2 regions of the Paenibacillus sp. GCM10027628 genome follow, and region 2 is predicted to be linked to the other one. Evidence: predicted binding sites of a transcription regulator. Region 2 holds the regulator's gene; the other holds the start of a gene.
The links. The regulator Rex, encoded in region 2, represses fermentation and respiration genes when NADH is low (regulators of the CRP and FNR family bind a similar motif). The targets are predictions, from matches to a motif close to TTGTGAAATATTTCACAA.
Positions count from the first base shown of each region.

Region 1: adhE (bifunctional acetaldehyde-CoA/alcohol dehydrogenase) is a predicted target of Rex. The motif match lies at 4,778-4,795, and genes of this name have one in related genera.

Region 1 covers NZ_JBHTHA010000048.1:46,413-54,383, forward strand. The annotation lists gene pflB (formate C-acetyltransferase) at 1-2,006, opposite strand, end outside; gene adhE (bifunctional acetaldehyde-CoA/alcohol dehydrogenase) at 2,029-4,638, opposite strand; gene ACFQZT_RS29400 (b(o/a)3-type cytochrome-c oxidase subunit 1) at 4,982-6,646, opposite strand; gene ACFQZT_RS29405 (cytochrome c oxidase subunit II) at 6,678-7,148, opposite strand; gene ACFQZT_RS29410 (cytochrome c oxidase subunit 2A) at 7,184-7,348, opposite strand; gene mobA (molybdenum cofactor guanylyltransferase) at 7,458-7,971, opposite strand, start outside.
Region 2 covers NZ_JBHTHA010000011.1:69,743-77,713, forward strand. The annotation lists gene ACFQZT_RS11840 (inorganic phosphate transporter) at 1-751, shown strand, start outside; gene ACFQZT_RS11845 (redox-sensing transcriptional repressor Rex) at 1,266-1,886, opposite strand; gene dinG (ATP-dependent DNA helicase DinG) at 1,883-4,750, opposite strand; gene ACFQZT_RS11855 (tetratricopeptide repeat protein) at 4,847-5,440, opposite strand; gene panD (aspartate 1-decarboxylase) at 5,539-5,922, opposite strand; gene panC (pantoate--beta-alanine ligase) at 5,928-6,797, opposite strand; gene panB (3-methyl-2-oxobutanoate hydroxymethyltransferase) at 6,824-7,678, opposite strand; gene ACFQZT_RS11875 (biotin--[acetyl-CoA-carboxylase] ligase) at 7,915-7,971, opposite strand, start outside.

The sequences.
Region 1 (7,971 bases), on a different contig from region 2:
TTCGGCACAATGGAGAACGTATTGGAAATACCGTCCAGGCAATGTTCATACGGGATTTTGGATACGGAGGCCAGCGACGCTAACGCCCCTTTGCGATCGCGTCCGTGCATCGGATTGGCGCCCGGTGCGAATGGCTCGCCCGCTTTTCGTCCATCCGGCGTGCTTCCTGTCTTTTTCCCATAAACGACGTTCGATGTAATCGTCAGAACCGACATCGTCGGAAGCGCACCGCGGTAAGTCTTATGCTTGCGGAGCTTATTCATGAACGTTTCGGCCAATTGGACGGCAATGGCGTCCACACGTTCATCGTTGTTTCCGTACTGCGGATACTCCCCTTCGATCTCAAAGTCGACGGCAATTCCTTTTTCGTTGCGGATGGGCCGCACTTTTGCATGCTTGATGGCGCTGAACGAGTCTGCGACCACGGATAATCCGGCAATGCCGCAGGCCATCGTCCGCAAAATCTCGCGGTCATGCAAGGCCATTTCTAGCCGTTCGTAGCAGTATTTATCATGCATGTAGTGAATGACATTCAATGTGTTCATGTACAGCTTTGCCAGCCACTCCATCACCGTATCGAACTTCTCTGCAACTTCTTCATAGTCCAACACTTCGGAAGAAATGGGAGCCAGCTTCGGTCCGACTTGAATGCCGAGCTTCTCATCCACACCGCCGTTGATGGCATACAGCAAAGCTTTTGCCAAATTGGCGCGGGCCCCGAAAAATTGCATTTGCTTGCCGATCCGCATCGCGGATACGCAGCATGCGATGCCGTAATCGTCTCCGTAATAAGGACGCATCAGATCATCGTTTTCATATTGAATCGAACTCGTCTCTGCCGATACCTTGGCGCAGTATGCTTTGAAATCTTCAGGCAACTGTGTCGACCAAAGCACCGTCAGATTGGGTTCGGGTGCGGGGCCTAAATTGTACAACGTATGAAGGAATCGGAAGGAATTTTTCGTAACGCGCGGTTTGCCATCCAGCCCCATACCGCCGATCGATTCCGTTACCCAGGTCGGATCTCCGCTAAACAGCTCATTATAATCGGGGGTGCGCAAGAACTTAACGATACGCAGCTTCATAACAAAATGGTCCACAAGTTCCTGCGCTTGTTCTTCTGTCAAAGCCCCTTCCCGCAAGTCCCGTTCGATATAAATATCGAGGAAGCTTGATACGCGTCCAAGGCTCATGGCTGCGCCATTTTGCTCCTTAATCGCAGCCAAATAAGCAAAGTATACCCACTGCACCGCTTCGCGGGCGTTAGCCGCCGGCGCTGAAATATCATAGCCGTAAGACTCTGCCATCCGCTTAAGCTCGCCTAAGCTGCGGATTTGCTCGGACAACTCTTCACGAAGCCGAATGACGTCCTCTGTAATGGCGTCTACTTCAAGCTGGAGAAGGTCCTTCTTTTTCTCCTCGATTAACCTGTCTACGCCGTATAAGGCGACACGACGATAATCGCCGATGATTCGTCCCCGACCGTATGCATCCGGAAGACCCGTGATGATTGCCGCCTTGCGGGCTGTCTTCATCTCCGTGGTGTAGGCGTCGAATACGCCTTGATTATGCGTTTTACGAATATCCGTGAATTGGCAAACGATCTCTTCAGGCAGCTTAAAACCGTAAGCCTCGCAAGCATCGATCACCATGCGGATTCCGCCGAACGGCTGCACGGACCGCTTCAAAGGAGCATCGGTTTGCAGACCGACGATCTGCTCTTTGTCCTGCGCAATATAACCCGGTGCATGCGAGGTAATCGTAGATACGGTGTTTACGTCTATGTCCAAGACGCCGCCGTTCTCCCTTTCCTTGCGGGTCCATTCACTGACCATTTGCCACAGTTCTTCCGTAGCTTCTGTAGGCCCTGCCAAGAAGGCATGATTCCCGGTGTATGGGGTTATGTTTGTATCAATAAAATCTTTCACATCAACCCTATGTTCCCACTTGCCTTTTGTAAATCCTCTCCAACTATTCGTTTGCAAATCTGTTTCTCGTATGGCCATGATCGGCACCTCCAGTTTCCGTTTACTCAAACCTGCCGTAGAACGCGTGGCGGTAAACATCGACTAACTCCGTTACTAATGGCATCCGTGGATTCGCAGTTGTACATTGGTCTTCGAAAGCCCGATCCGCCAAGTACTCTACGCGCGCCTCGAATTGTTCGGGATTAAACCCGAGATCCTGGAATTTCTCAGGAATGCCAAGTATTTTATTCAACTTGCGAATGGCATCGATCAAGCTGTTCACGCCTTCCTCCGTTGTTTTGGCAGGTAGTCCGAGCATGCGGGCAATTTCGGCATAGCGTTGATCCGCCACGAAGTGGTCATATTTCGGGAACGAAGTAAACTTCGTTGGCTTCTGGGCATTATAGCGGATCACATGCGGCATGAGAATCGCATTGGTGCGTCCGTGAGCGGTATGGTATTCACCGCCCCATTTGTGCGCCAGACTATGGTTAATGCCAAGGAACGCGTTCGCGAAAGCCATACCTGCTATCGTCGATGCATTATGCATTTTCTCGCGTGCAACAGGGTCCCCCGTGGCGAATGATTTCTCCAGATTTTGGAACACAAGCTGGATTGCTTTCATGGCTAAACCATCGGAGTAATCATTTGCCATGACGGACACGTATGCCTCAATCGCATGCGTGAGGACGTCCATACCGGTGTCAGCAACTGCCGTTTTCGGCAAGCTGTATACATAATCAGGGTCAATGATGGCAACGTCGGGAGTCAGCTCGTAATCCGCCAGCGGGTACTTCGTATTGCCTTTCTCCTTATCGGTGATGACCGCAAAAGAAGTCACTTCCGATCCTGTACCCGAAGTGGTAGGAATCGCGACGAACTTGGCTTTGCGTCCAAGGCGCGGATACTTGTAAACCCGCTTCCGGATATCCATGAACTTCTGTTTCAACGCATCGAAGCTCGTATCCGGGTATTCATAGAACAGCCACATCGCTTTGGCCGCATCCATCGGAGAGCCGCCGCCCAAGGCGATAATGCAATCCGGCTGGAAGCTTGCCATCTGCGCTCTGCCCCGCTCTACCGTTTCAACGGATGGATCCGGTTCAACATCCGAGAATATTTCGATGTAGACGGGGAGCTGACGCTTGCGCAAATAATATTCGACTCGCTCCACGTAACCGAGCTTCACCATCATAGGATCGGTGACGATCATCACGCGTGTGATGTCCGGCATCTTTTCCAGGTACTGTGTGGCGCCTTTTTCAAAGTAAACTTTCGGCGGTATTTTAAACCACTGCATATTGACCGTGCGATAAGCAACCCGCTTCACGTTGATCAGGTTCACAGCACTTACGTTGGAGGTTGTTGAGTTATGTCCGTAAGATCCGCAACCGAGCGTCAACGACGGCAGATTGGTGTTGTAAATGTCCCCGATCGCGCCATGTGTGGACGGAGAATTGACAATCACGCGTCCTGTCTGCAATTTAGCAGCAAATGCTTCGATCACATCCTTATTTTGCGAGTGGATCACCGAGGAATGGCCCATGCCGCCGAATTTGACGACTTCAACCGCTCGAGCTATCCCTTGCTCTGCCGTTTTCACCTTATAGCAAGCAAGTACAGGGCTTAATTTCTCAGCTGATAATGGGTAAGCCTCGCCAACTCCGGCGAGCTCGGCGACCAGCACTTTCGTTGCAGACGGTACCTTGATGCCCGCCATTTCGGCAATTTTCACTGCGGATTGGCCGACGATAACGGCATTAACCGCGCATTTTTCATTATTAATAACAAGTTTGGATACAGCTTCCGTTTCCTCTTTGTTTAAGAAGTAACAACCTTGATCGGTCATGAGCTTTCTTGTTTCCACATAGACGGCTTCTTCAATAATAACGGATTGCTCGGAAGCGCAAATCATGCCATTGTCGAACGTCTTGGATAAAATCAAATCATTGACAGCTTGCGGCAAATTCGCCGACTTCTCAATGAAGCAAGGCACGTTGCCGGGGCCGACGCCTAGAGCCGGTTTCCCTGTGCTGTAAGCGGCCTTTACCATGGAGGACCCGCCGGTAGCAAGCACTAACGCCACATCCGGATGATTCATCAGCAGTTGCGTTGCTTCCACGGATGGATGCTTCACCCACTGGATGCAATGTTCAGGGGCACCCGCTCTCACTGCGGCGTCCAGCAACGTTGCAGCAGCCGCAGCGCTGGATTGCTGAGCGGAAGGGTGGAAAGCGAATATGATCGGATTGCGGGTTTTGGTCGCAATTAACGACTTGAACATCGTTGTCGAAGTCGGATTCGTGACGGGGGTGACACCCGCAATAATGCCAACAGGTTCCGCTACCATCCGGTAGCTTTCGTAAGCATTTTCCTCAATAACACCCACAGTTTTGTTATTTTTTATGCTGTGATAGATGTATTCGGTCGCGAACAGGTTCTTCGTGATCTTATCCTCATAGACACCGCGTCCCGTTTCTTCGACAGCCAGTTTGGCAAGCGACATATGCTTGTCGATTCCGGCGAGCGCCATTTGCTGCACGATGACATCCACCTGTTCTTGATCCAATTCCATAAAAGCTTTCTGTGCAAGCTTGGCTCTTGCTACCAACTGATTCACTTCATCCTGCGCGGAAATCTGCTCTTTAATCTTGATTTCTTTCATCGCCATACTCGATCCACTCCTCTATCGTTAATTGATGGGTTGCCGTTGTTGTGTTTTCTGATATTAGCTTAATCTTCATGACCTTTATTCAACTATGATATAAATCACAACCAGGGATTTTATGGATAACCATCTCTTGAAGCTTTTGTGAAACAATTCACAAGTTGTTGTGAAGAAGAAGCACCAGCTTTTTCTTTTAAGAAAAGCTCCTATGCGGAGCCCTTTCCACGATGAATGGCCCTGCGTAAGAGGTAGCTTTTCATGCCAATCAGAAAGTCTTCACCACGCTTTAGCGCTTTAGTGAACTTAAACTTTCTGATGTGGTTAAAAACTGGTGCCCTCTTTCACATTACCAAGTAACAAACCCTTTTGAACCAACACCTGATTGCATAATCATATCCATTAACGGTATCGTATAAGCAACCAATATCAGCACTACCGACAAGCTGATCCACACGCTCCAGCGATCCAGGTATGCCGGAGTCGCTTCGGCCTGTTCCATGGCTTCGCCGATCGGATACTCGGTCACACCCTTCGGCGCCCGAAGCAGCGCGAAAACGTTGTACACCATTAACAACACGCCGATAAATAAAACGGTGCCGCCAATTGCCATGAATACATAATACGGCATCCAGGTTGCCGCATCCGGATTTCCTTCATAGGTCGTGAATGCCGTTCTCCGCGGTGCGCCGAATAGTCCGACAAGATGCATCGCCCCAGACATAAAGAACATGCCCACACACCAGATGACCGTTTGAATAATCCCAAGCTTATTCATGCGCTTCGTCAGGACACGGCCCGTTACTGCGGGAAGCAGCCAATACGTAATCCCGAAAAACGTAAGCGCCACGCTTGTCGCGACCGTCAAGTGAAAGTGTCCCGTAACCCATAACGTATTGTGGACCACTGCATTCATTTGGTTGCTTGCATTGATTAGTCCGCCTGCACCGGCCGGGATAAAGATCAGCATCCCCATAAATGGAGCGAAGAATCGAACATCCTTCCATGGCATCACTTTCACCCAACCGAACAGCCCTTTGGCTCCTTTGGCGCGTCCATTCAGCTCAAAAGTTGCGAATAACGAAAATGCAGTCATCAGAGATGGAATGACGACCATAAAGGTCAGAACAACCTGCAAGTACTTCCAGAAGGAACTGATGCCCGGCTCCATCAATTGATGGTGAAATCCTACCGGAATCGAAAATAACAGCAGAAGGACAAAAGACAATCTGGCAAGCGCGTCGCTATAAATTTTGCCTCCGATAATCTTGGGAATAATCACATACCAGCAAATGTACGCGGGCATTAGCCAGAAATACACGAGCGGATGGCCGAAGTACCAGAATAAGGTACGGCTCAGCATCACATTGATCGTTTCCACCCATCCGAAAGACCATGGAATAAGCTGAATCAGGACCTCTGCTGCAACACCGATTGTGGCGATTTGCCACATAAGGAAAGTGATGACCGCCATAAAAGCAAACAAAGGAGAAAGCTTGCCCTGATGCGTCTTTTTCCAATACTTAAGCTGATAAAATATGCCCCACCCGCTAATCCAGCTTCCTACAACCAATAAGGCTAATCCGATGTAAAAATAAGGGGAAGCTTTCATAGGCGCATAGAAGGTATACAGTACGCTTGCTTTTCCCGTCAAAACCATGACAACACCGAGCGCAGTTCCTACAGTCATGAAAGCAAATCCAAGCCACCCCAACCGATTCACGATCGGCAGCAATTTTCCGCCTAGCGTGTATGAAACGCCTGAGTATAGAAAACCTATAATAAAATAGGTTGTAAATACAATCGCCATCAAAACGCCATGTGCGGTCAGCAGTTCATAATAACCGATCCCATAAGGCAGTTTGATCGTCCCGCTCTTCACCATCGTTTGCAGCAGCCCTGCGATTCCTCCAATGAGCAGGGCTATGAAAGCGACAATAATATGGGCAACGACTAGCTTGCCGTCTTTGAGATCGAATTTGTTTTCGAATAATTCCAATCGTCCCGTCTTCATCCCAGACATCCACCTTTCAGGTTCCTTATCGTCATTTCACGATGATCGTCGTTTTCATATATTCATGCGCCCCGCCGCAATACTCGTTGCACAAAATCAGGTATTCCCCCGGCTTTGTAAACGTATGGCTCACGTGACTAACTTCCCCGGGAACAATCATCATATTGACATTCGTCCCCGGAATCTCGAAGCCATGTACAACATCCTGGCTTGTGACGATAAAGTTGATCGTTGCTCCTGCAGGCACCTCCATTTTTTCCGGCGCATACCCAAAGGTGAACGCGATCATCACCGCTTCGTACTCATGATCGCCTGTCTGAAGCAGCCCGGGTTTGTCAAAAGGGGCTGTCTCCTTGACCTTGGAAGGATCGATCTGATGATGATGCTCACTAGGCGGTTTTACCCCCATAGCAAACGCGGAAACGCCCAAAACGCCTAGAAACACGAACAACATGCTGATGCCAATCGTTAGCCAAATTTTCTCAAGTTTATGAATATGCATGGCTTAACCCCATCCTTTTCGAATCGTAATTAGTGCTACTGTCTGGAAAGAAACAATATAAATACGGCGAGCCAGCTTGCAGCCAAAAAAGTTCCAAGCAGCATGACGGCGGCAAATGTGCCGTTCAGCGCCGGTTCCTGTTCCTCTTTTTTTATCGCGCTATGTTCCAGTTGCTCATTGCTTATCTTTCTAAGATTCATTTTAGAGCCACCTCCATTACGAAAATTGTCATATCCACATTGTAGAAACATTCTCGCGCTGCCACTGTGATTAATGTCACTTCTCCCAAATGAAAAGCTGAACAATTCGTTACATCCCCGTCTTCGCGATCGTTTGAAAAGCTTCATAGTCATTCATTGTTTTAATGCTGGAGATGAAATTCAGATTGACTCCATTCTCTTGTAAATATTCATCTCCTAATTCGCTCCAGAAAATATGTCCGAGTAAAGCGGATACTTTCGTTTCACCTCTATCGAGCAAAGGAAGAATTTTAGTTTTGCATGATCGGTCATAAATGCCATGCAAGGGGAACAATCCACCCGCCACAAGCGGAACTACTGCTTCAAAACCATCCCGCTTTCTGTTCCACAAAAGCTCTGCTGCTTGACTCGAAATGAACGGCATATCACAACCAACAACCCATACGGAGGTATGTTTGGCTAACGACAATGCCGCATGCATGCCCCCGAGCGGTCCGTGGCCAGCGAAAAAATCAGTTATAATCCGCACGGAACGGTCCAGAATGGGCAGATATGGCATCGGATCGTTGGTTACGACGATCATCTCATCGCACAATTTCCTCATCCGATCCACTTGCCGGACA
Region 2 (7,971 bases):
TTTACTTGCTGCCATCATTTGGAATTTGTTAACCTGGTACTTTGGAATTCCATCCTCCTCCTCTCATACACTGCTTGGATCGCTTGCAGGCGCTGTTATTGCCGGAGCTGGGTTTCATGCCGTTAACTGGTCCGGTTTTACTCAAATTATCATTATCTTGATTTTGTCGCCGATTATTGCATTTGTTCTGGGTTATCTCATCATGGTGCTTATTAAATACATCATTTTATGGTCCGGCAATACATCAAGATCCAAACTAAATCGAATGTTCCGTACGCTTCAGATCTTGTCCGCAGGATTATTATCCTATTCTCACGGTGGTAACGATGCACAAAAAGCTATGGGTATTATCGTTTTTGGACTCGTGGCGGCCGGATACCAAACGGATTTGAACGTACCTATGTGGGTTAAGATTTCAGCAGCCCTGGCCATGGGCCTAGGAACTTCAATTGGCGGATGGCGAATTATTAAAACCATTTCCGGCAAAATTGTTAAGATCGAACCCATCAACGGTTTCGCGGCTGATCTGACCTCTTCTTTGGTCATTCAGTTCTCAACTCACATTGGCAAACCATTATCGACTACTCATGTTATCTCTTCAGCCATCATAGGAACAGGCAGTGTCATGCGTTTCCATGAAGTTCAATGGGCAACTGTAGGACGCATGGTGATTACCTGGGTGATAACGATTCCGATTAGTATCGCATTGGCATTCTCGATTTACTTTGTGCTCTTTAGATTGATTTTCTGATGGAAAGACTCATGAAAATGCTTAAAAGGTGCAGGCTCGAATATGTTCGAGTTGCACCTTTTTTATATCATTTTACGCTGGGAAACAAGTTCCCCTCGAGAGAGTGAGAAAGTCTCAATTAAAAATACTCCTTTTGGCTCGCTCTTCCGTAGATTCGAATGCACATCATGCAACCATCGGCCACATTCAAAAAAATGAGGGGGTAACCTTCGGTTCACCCGCTTGACAAAGAACGAAGGTCGTTATTAGTATACAAGTTTGACGCTAAATTTCGGAGAAATAGCCATTTCGGGGCTCGAAAGAACAAAGGTCCATAAATAACGAACAATCTTCGCTAATTATGGACTTTTATTCGTTCGAAGCCTGATTGGTGGTCATTGACCCACCAAATGCGTCAAAATGTTCTCTATTTAGCGACCATAGTTCTTTCTAGGTGGAAGATACCCTCCCCTCCAACTTCTATAATGCTCAAAGAAGGCACCGATCCGCAGGATCAGTGCCTTCTTTTCTGCTTTTAATCCAAATAATACGCCAAACTTTGCAGCTCGGTAGTAAAATCGGCATGATGCACCCGTACTTCAGGCGGAACCTTAATGATAACAGGAGCAAAATTCAATATAGCTTCTATTCCGCATTCCACGAACTGATTCGCTACATTTTGAGCTTCTATCGCGGGTACAGTAATGATGCCGATCCGCACCCCAAGCTTAGCTAAGGTTTGCTTCATTTCCTGCATGGACTGCACGGTCAGGTTGTTAATCGTTTCCCCAGCCTTGCTAGGCATCGCGTCAAAAACCGCGACAATTTTCATATCATTCCGTAAATACGTATTATAATTGCACAATGCGCGACCCAAATTGCCAGCGCCGACGAGCGCGACCTGAATATGACGGTCCAGCTTCAGAATCTGGCGAATTTTTTCAATTAGGTAAGCCACATCATAACCGATGCCTTTCTTTCCGAATTCCCCGAAATAAGCTAAGTCTTTACGAATTTGCGCAGGATTCAAATCCAGCTTTTGACCCAGATCTTGCGACGATACGGTCATAATATTTTTCATCGCAAGTTCATTGAGAAAACGTAAGTAAATGGGCAATCTGCGCACGACCGCTTCTGATATTTTTTGCGTCTTCACTGCTGCACCTCCCCCATCCATTGCTCAATCCTCGGTAACATTTGCTCGGTGGTCATATGTTCAATCTTCGGTCCCGGCAGCGAATAGAGGAAATGCTTGCCATAGTACGTATCTATAACTCGGGTATCGTAGATGATGACAATCCCTTTATCGGACGCTCTGCGAACCAGCCTGCCAAAGCCTTGTTTAAAGCGGATAACGGCCTGAGGGACCGAGAATTTCATAAAAGGATTCTCATTGCGCTTCTTGATATTCTCGCACTTGGCTTCCACTAACGGATGATTAGGCGGTTGAAAAGGCAAACGGATAATCGCCAGGCAGCTAAGAGCGTCACCTGGAATGTCAACGCCTTCCCAGAACGAACTGGTGCCCAGGAGCACGCACATGTTGTTATCTTGGAACATTCTCGTCAACTTGCTGCGGTTACCGCTATCTACGCCCTGCCCTAGGACTGTGATGCCATGAGGCTTCAAAATGTCTTTCATGCCGGCATAAATCTGCTTTAACATACGATTGGATGTACACAAGATCAGCATACGGCCTTTCGTAACCATGGCTACATCGCTAAGAGATTGAATAAGTGCGTTAATGAAAACCGGGTCGCCTGATGCACCTTTGATCGTTGGAAAATCCCGGGGAATAACGACAAGCGCCTGTTCCCGATAATTAAAAGGTGAAGGCAGCTGAACGGTTTTCAACTTCCCTCTCTCTTCATCTTGAGGAATATGCAGACCGAGCTGGTCGGCAGAGTATTGAAAAGATTTATTTACCGATAAAGTGGCCGAAGTTAGGATGATACTGTCTTTCGTTTCAAAAAAATGCTGCTGTAAGAGTGAGCTTACGTCCGTAGGCACACATATAAGCTGCAACGACCTCGCCTTCGAGTATGTGCCGGCTTCCATCCAATAGACATAACCTTCATCTGCCATCTTCATGAAAAAGTGAAGCGCGTCGCGGTGGTTGTAAAGCTCCTTAACCGTTCCATTAAGATCAGTAACCAAGCCTTGGACTTCGAACACATCCTGCATATCCTTAATCTCACTTAGTATCTTGTCTAAGGATCGCAGCACCTCATTCGCATTCAGATAGATGTTATCCTCCATCATAAGAAGCTCGTTCCAGTTTGCCGGCAGCGTCTCAGGTTTCATGCGAAGCACATATTGCGAACTCTCCGATTGGGAAGGATCGCTTTTGGAAGAGAGTAGTTCGTATAGCGATTCGCTGAGCCTATCCCAGTCCTCTTTGATCTTGATGAGCTTCGGGAGCTGAGCATCAATCGACTCGCTCCATGCCGCGACGCGTTCCGGATGATCGTCATTTTTTTGCAACCGGAAACGAAGCATCGGCAGTTGGCCGCTGCGATTATCTTTGTAAAGCCATTGCATCGTGTTATAAAAAGCAGCTGCATGCAGTTCGATGCCAAGATGCTTGCTAGCCACTTCCTCGAAGTGGTGGGCCTCATCGATGACCAGATGCTTGTATGCAGGCAAAAGCCGATTTTCCGCCTTCATGTCCGTGAATAGCAGCGAGTGGTTCGTAATAACCACGTCAGCTGTATTTGCGTCGTTCCGGGCCCGGTGATAGAAGCACTTCTTGAACCAAGGACACATCCGATTCAAGCACGAATCCGTATCGCTTGCTACCGAATACCAAAATTGGGCCCCTTTATTGCCAAAATGCAGCTCTTCTTCGTCGCCATACTCCGTCTCACTTAACCAAACGACCATCTGCGCCGCAGTTATCGGGTCTTCCTTGCCGTGCTCGTAATCTCGCGTTGTCAACTTGTTCTCGAACTTGCGCAAACAAAGATAATGGCTTCTTCCTTTAAGAACGGCTGCTTTAAAGTCCACTGGGAAAATCTCTTTCAACAAAGGAATGTCTCGCTCGCGGAGCTGCTCTTGAAGATTGATCGTATGCGTGGAGACAATTACTTTCTTATCGTGCTTGATCCCGTAGTACAAGGAGGGAATTAAATAGCCAAGCGATTTGCCGGTGCCTGTACCCGCTTCAATCATAAGATGCTGATCCATCCGCAAGGATTGCTCCACCTCTCGGATCATTTGCTCTTGAGATTCCCGTTCCTCGAACACCTCGAATTTTTGCCGGAGCGCGTCTTTCAACCCTTGGTGAAACTCGGTAAAGGAAGCGCCTAGCAGTTGTCCGACATCCTCACCTTTACGCAGATCCTCTTCTTCGCCCCAATCGTTTACATTCAGCGTAAATTGCCGGAAATATCGATGAACATCGACGTCCACACTCGTCTCCGACTCTTTAAATAAACGAATTTCATCGATAAACCAACCTAAATCGCTAGCGCCGCTTTCAAAAATATGGTTTAAGCGCTGCACCGTCAGAAGCGGTAATCCCAGCAGCCTTTCCATACAAATAATCCAAATCAATGCCGTAACTTCCGCATCGCTGTCCGCTTGATGAGGGCGCTCATGGTCCAAACCAAATAAACCGGCCACCATACTCAATTGCAGACTGGAAATGGATGGAAACAAAATGCGAAGCATATCCATTGTATCCAGTACACGGCCTGAAAATGGCGGGTAACCGGTCTTGGTCAAACCACGTTGCAGGAAAGACAGATCGAACGGAACATGATGTCCTACTAGCACGCTATCGAATAATAGCGGAAACATATCCGACATGACTTGATCCAAAGAAGGCGCATCCTTCACCATGTCGTCCGTAATCCCTGTTAATGTTGTAATCGAAGAAGGTATACCGATCCCCGGGTTCACCAGAGAAGTATACCTGTCTACGATTTGAAATTGATCTATAATGACAAGCCCGACCTGGATGATTTCATCCGACTGTCCGCTTCCAGTTGTTTCAAAATCCAATACTGCAAATTTCATGACGTGAATTTCAATCCCTTCGTCCTGCGCTTCTCCTAGCATACCAAATCTGATCAGGAAAAGGGAATACCTTGTTCATTTCCTACGACTTCCAATTTACGATTCGTCCAAATTAATTAACGGTTCCATGCAGGAGGGGTCGGTATGATACGCTTTTTGAAAATATTCGAACGCCTTCTCCAAATTTTGATTTTGAACTTGAATACAGCCCATTGCATTGTAAGAGATGGCCTTCATCTTCATATTGTCGGTTAAGGGCAAGAGAAACTGAAAATGCCGGTATGCATCCCCGTATTCCCCTTTACGCAGATACCCCATGGCCAAATAAATGCGTGCCAACATGAAATCAGGCTGCAACCGGATCAGCGCTTCAAATTCTTGAATCGCCTGGTCATACATATTCAGTTTGTAATACCCTTGTCCCTTTGTAAACTCGTCCGTTTGCTTGCCGGACAAATCCAGTTCCATAAGTTCATTATGAAGAGTTTGGGTGCTGATCGGAACAGCCCCATAAAACTTTCCCAGCTTCTCCTCAAATAGCAGCCAAGCTTCAATGAATTCGTCGCTCATCGTTTTTAACACTTGCAATTGCTCATCAAGTTCCGCTTTTTTCTCCCCGGCACTATTCGGATATTCCTTTTGGATTTCTTCCAAAACTTCGTTCATTGTGGAAAATAAATGCTTAAACATTTGGCATCCCACCTTTACTTCGAAAGCTTATCCTCATTCTTTGTAAACAGTGTCCTTTTCATGCATGGGAGTTAGCGAAAGAGGGTTCAATGAAGTTGTTAAAGAACGGTAGAGTGCTCCTCTTCTTTGAGCAATTGAGCGACTTTGTTGTTCGCTCCCAAAATAGCTATGGTCGGTTGATGTTTCTTGGCCTCTTCGTCGGTCATCATCGCATAGGACATAATGATTACCGTATCTCCTGTTTGCACTAAACGCGCTGCGGCTCCGTTCAAGCAGATAACACCCGAGCCGCGCGGACCCGGGATAATATAGGTTTCAAGACGAGCGCCGTTGTTGTTATTGACGATCTGCACCTTTTCGTTCGGATACATATCCACCAAATCGATTAAATCTTCGTCAATTGTAATACTGCCTATATAGTTCAAATTTGCCTCTGTCACTGTGGCACGGTGAATTTTGGCTTTCATCATCGTACGAAACATAGCTGTCACTTCCCAACTGGTAGAATCAAATTATCAATGAGACGGGTGTTCCCGAATTTAACGGCCAAAGCAATAATAATGGAGGAAAGATCAGAAAGATAGCTGCTTTCAAAAGGTTCCAATGTTGGATATTCCAACACCTCTACATAGTCAATTTTGGCAAGAGGAGCTGTTGCAATATGCTCATTAACCAAACGATTCAGTTCGACTGCCGTAAAATTTGCATTGGCTTGCACATAATCTTTCGCTTTCTGCAGTGCTTGTGACAGTACCAGAGCCTGCTTACGCTCTTCGTCGCTTAAGTACACATTTCTGGAGCTCATGGCCAGACCATCAGACTCACGAAGTGTGGGACAAGGTATAATCTCCACTGGCATATTGAGGTCATTCACCATTTGCTGAATAACAGCGACCTGCTGCGCATCCTTTAACCCGAAGAATGCCTGATCCGGCTGTACAATGTTGAATAACTTACTCACGACCGTTGCTACTCCATCAAAATGACCTGGCCGCGATGCGCCGCATAATCTGGATGTAAGCCCCGTCACACTTACATTTGTCCGCATCGGTCCCGGATACATCTCTTTGACATCCGGCATAAAGACGATATCGACTCCCGCGGCTTCCGCCACCTGCAAATCACGCTCCGCATTCCGCGGATAACGCTCAAAATCTTCATTTGGTCCGAATTGCAGCGGATTAACGAAAATGCTTAACACGACAAGCCCGCTTTGTTCGCGCGCTTTGCGAATTAGACTGGCATGCCCTTCATGTAAAAATCCCATCGTCGGTACAAACCCGACGGACTGGTCGTTTTTACGTCGATATGAGCGAATTCGGGCACGCAAATCGGCGATTGACTGTATCACTTCCATCGTTTGAACAGCTTTCATAGCGGCCATTACTCCTTATCCCCGTACAAATATTGAACGACGTCATTATCCATATGAAATGTATTTTCCGGCGCAGGGAAAGCACGCGATTTTACTTCCTGCACATATTCACGAATGCCTTCACGAATAGTTTCCCCAATATTCGCGTATGTTTTTACAAACTTTCTGGGAGCGCTGGCGCTTCCATACTGGAGAAGGTCATGAAAGACAAGTACCTGTCCATCGCAGTGAACCCCAGAGCCGATCCCAATCGTTGGAATCGATAATTCCTTCGTAATCCACGTCGCTAGCTCTTCGGTTACCAGCTCCAGAACAACCATGCAAGCTCCAGCTTGCTCAATGGCTTTCGCATCGCTCATCAGTTTCTCCGCTTGCTCAGAGCTCCGGCCTTGAACGCGGAACCCGCCGATCTGATGCACCGACTGAGGGGTAAGTCCAAGATGTCCTACCACAGGTACACCTGCTTTGGCAATCGCTTCCACAGTTGGCGCAATTTCGACTCCGCCTTCGAGCTTGACCGCTTTCGCCCCACCTTCCTGCATTAGACGAGCAACGCCTTTTAACGTCACGTCCAAGCTGCTGTGATAGGTCAAGAACGGCATATCGGCAACAACAAAAGTGTTGCTCGCCCCTCTCACTGCCGCGCGGGTATGATACACCATATCATCGAGTGTTACAGGAAGCGTTGAATCGTAACCCAATACGACATTACCGAGGGAATCTCCAACAAGAATCACATCGACACCCGCTTCTTCCGAGAGCTTAGCCGACGGATAATCGTAGGCCGTTACCATCGTAATCGGGACACCATCCTGTTTCATCTTTCTCATCCTAGCGGTTGTTAACGGTTTGCGTTGTTCCATGCGTATCCCAGCTTTCCTATAAAATGAAAAAACCTTTTAGCTAGGAGCTAAAAGGAGCGCATGCAGAAAGAATCCAATGATCCTTCTGTCTCGGTCCCTTAAGGCTCAGAGCAGAATCCAGCATCTTGTTTCAAGTAGTATTCCATTGTTGCCTTGACATGAGTCTTGAGTGCAATTCCCTAAGGATACCGCCTCATGGCTCTAGTATACCAAATGTTGCTTATTTATGGTACCCCTTACTTCAGCTCGATGTCGCCCGAATATATCTTTACCTTGTCCCCTGTTTCAGTGAT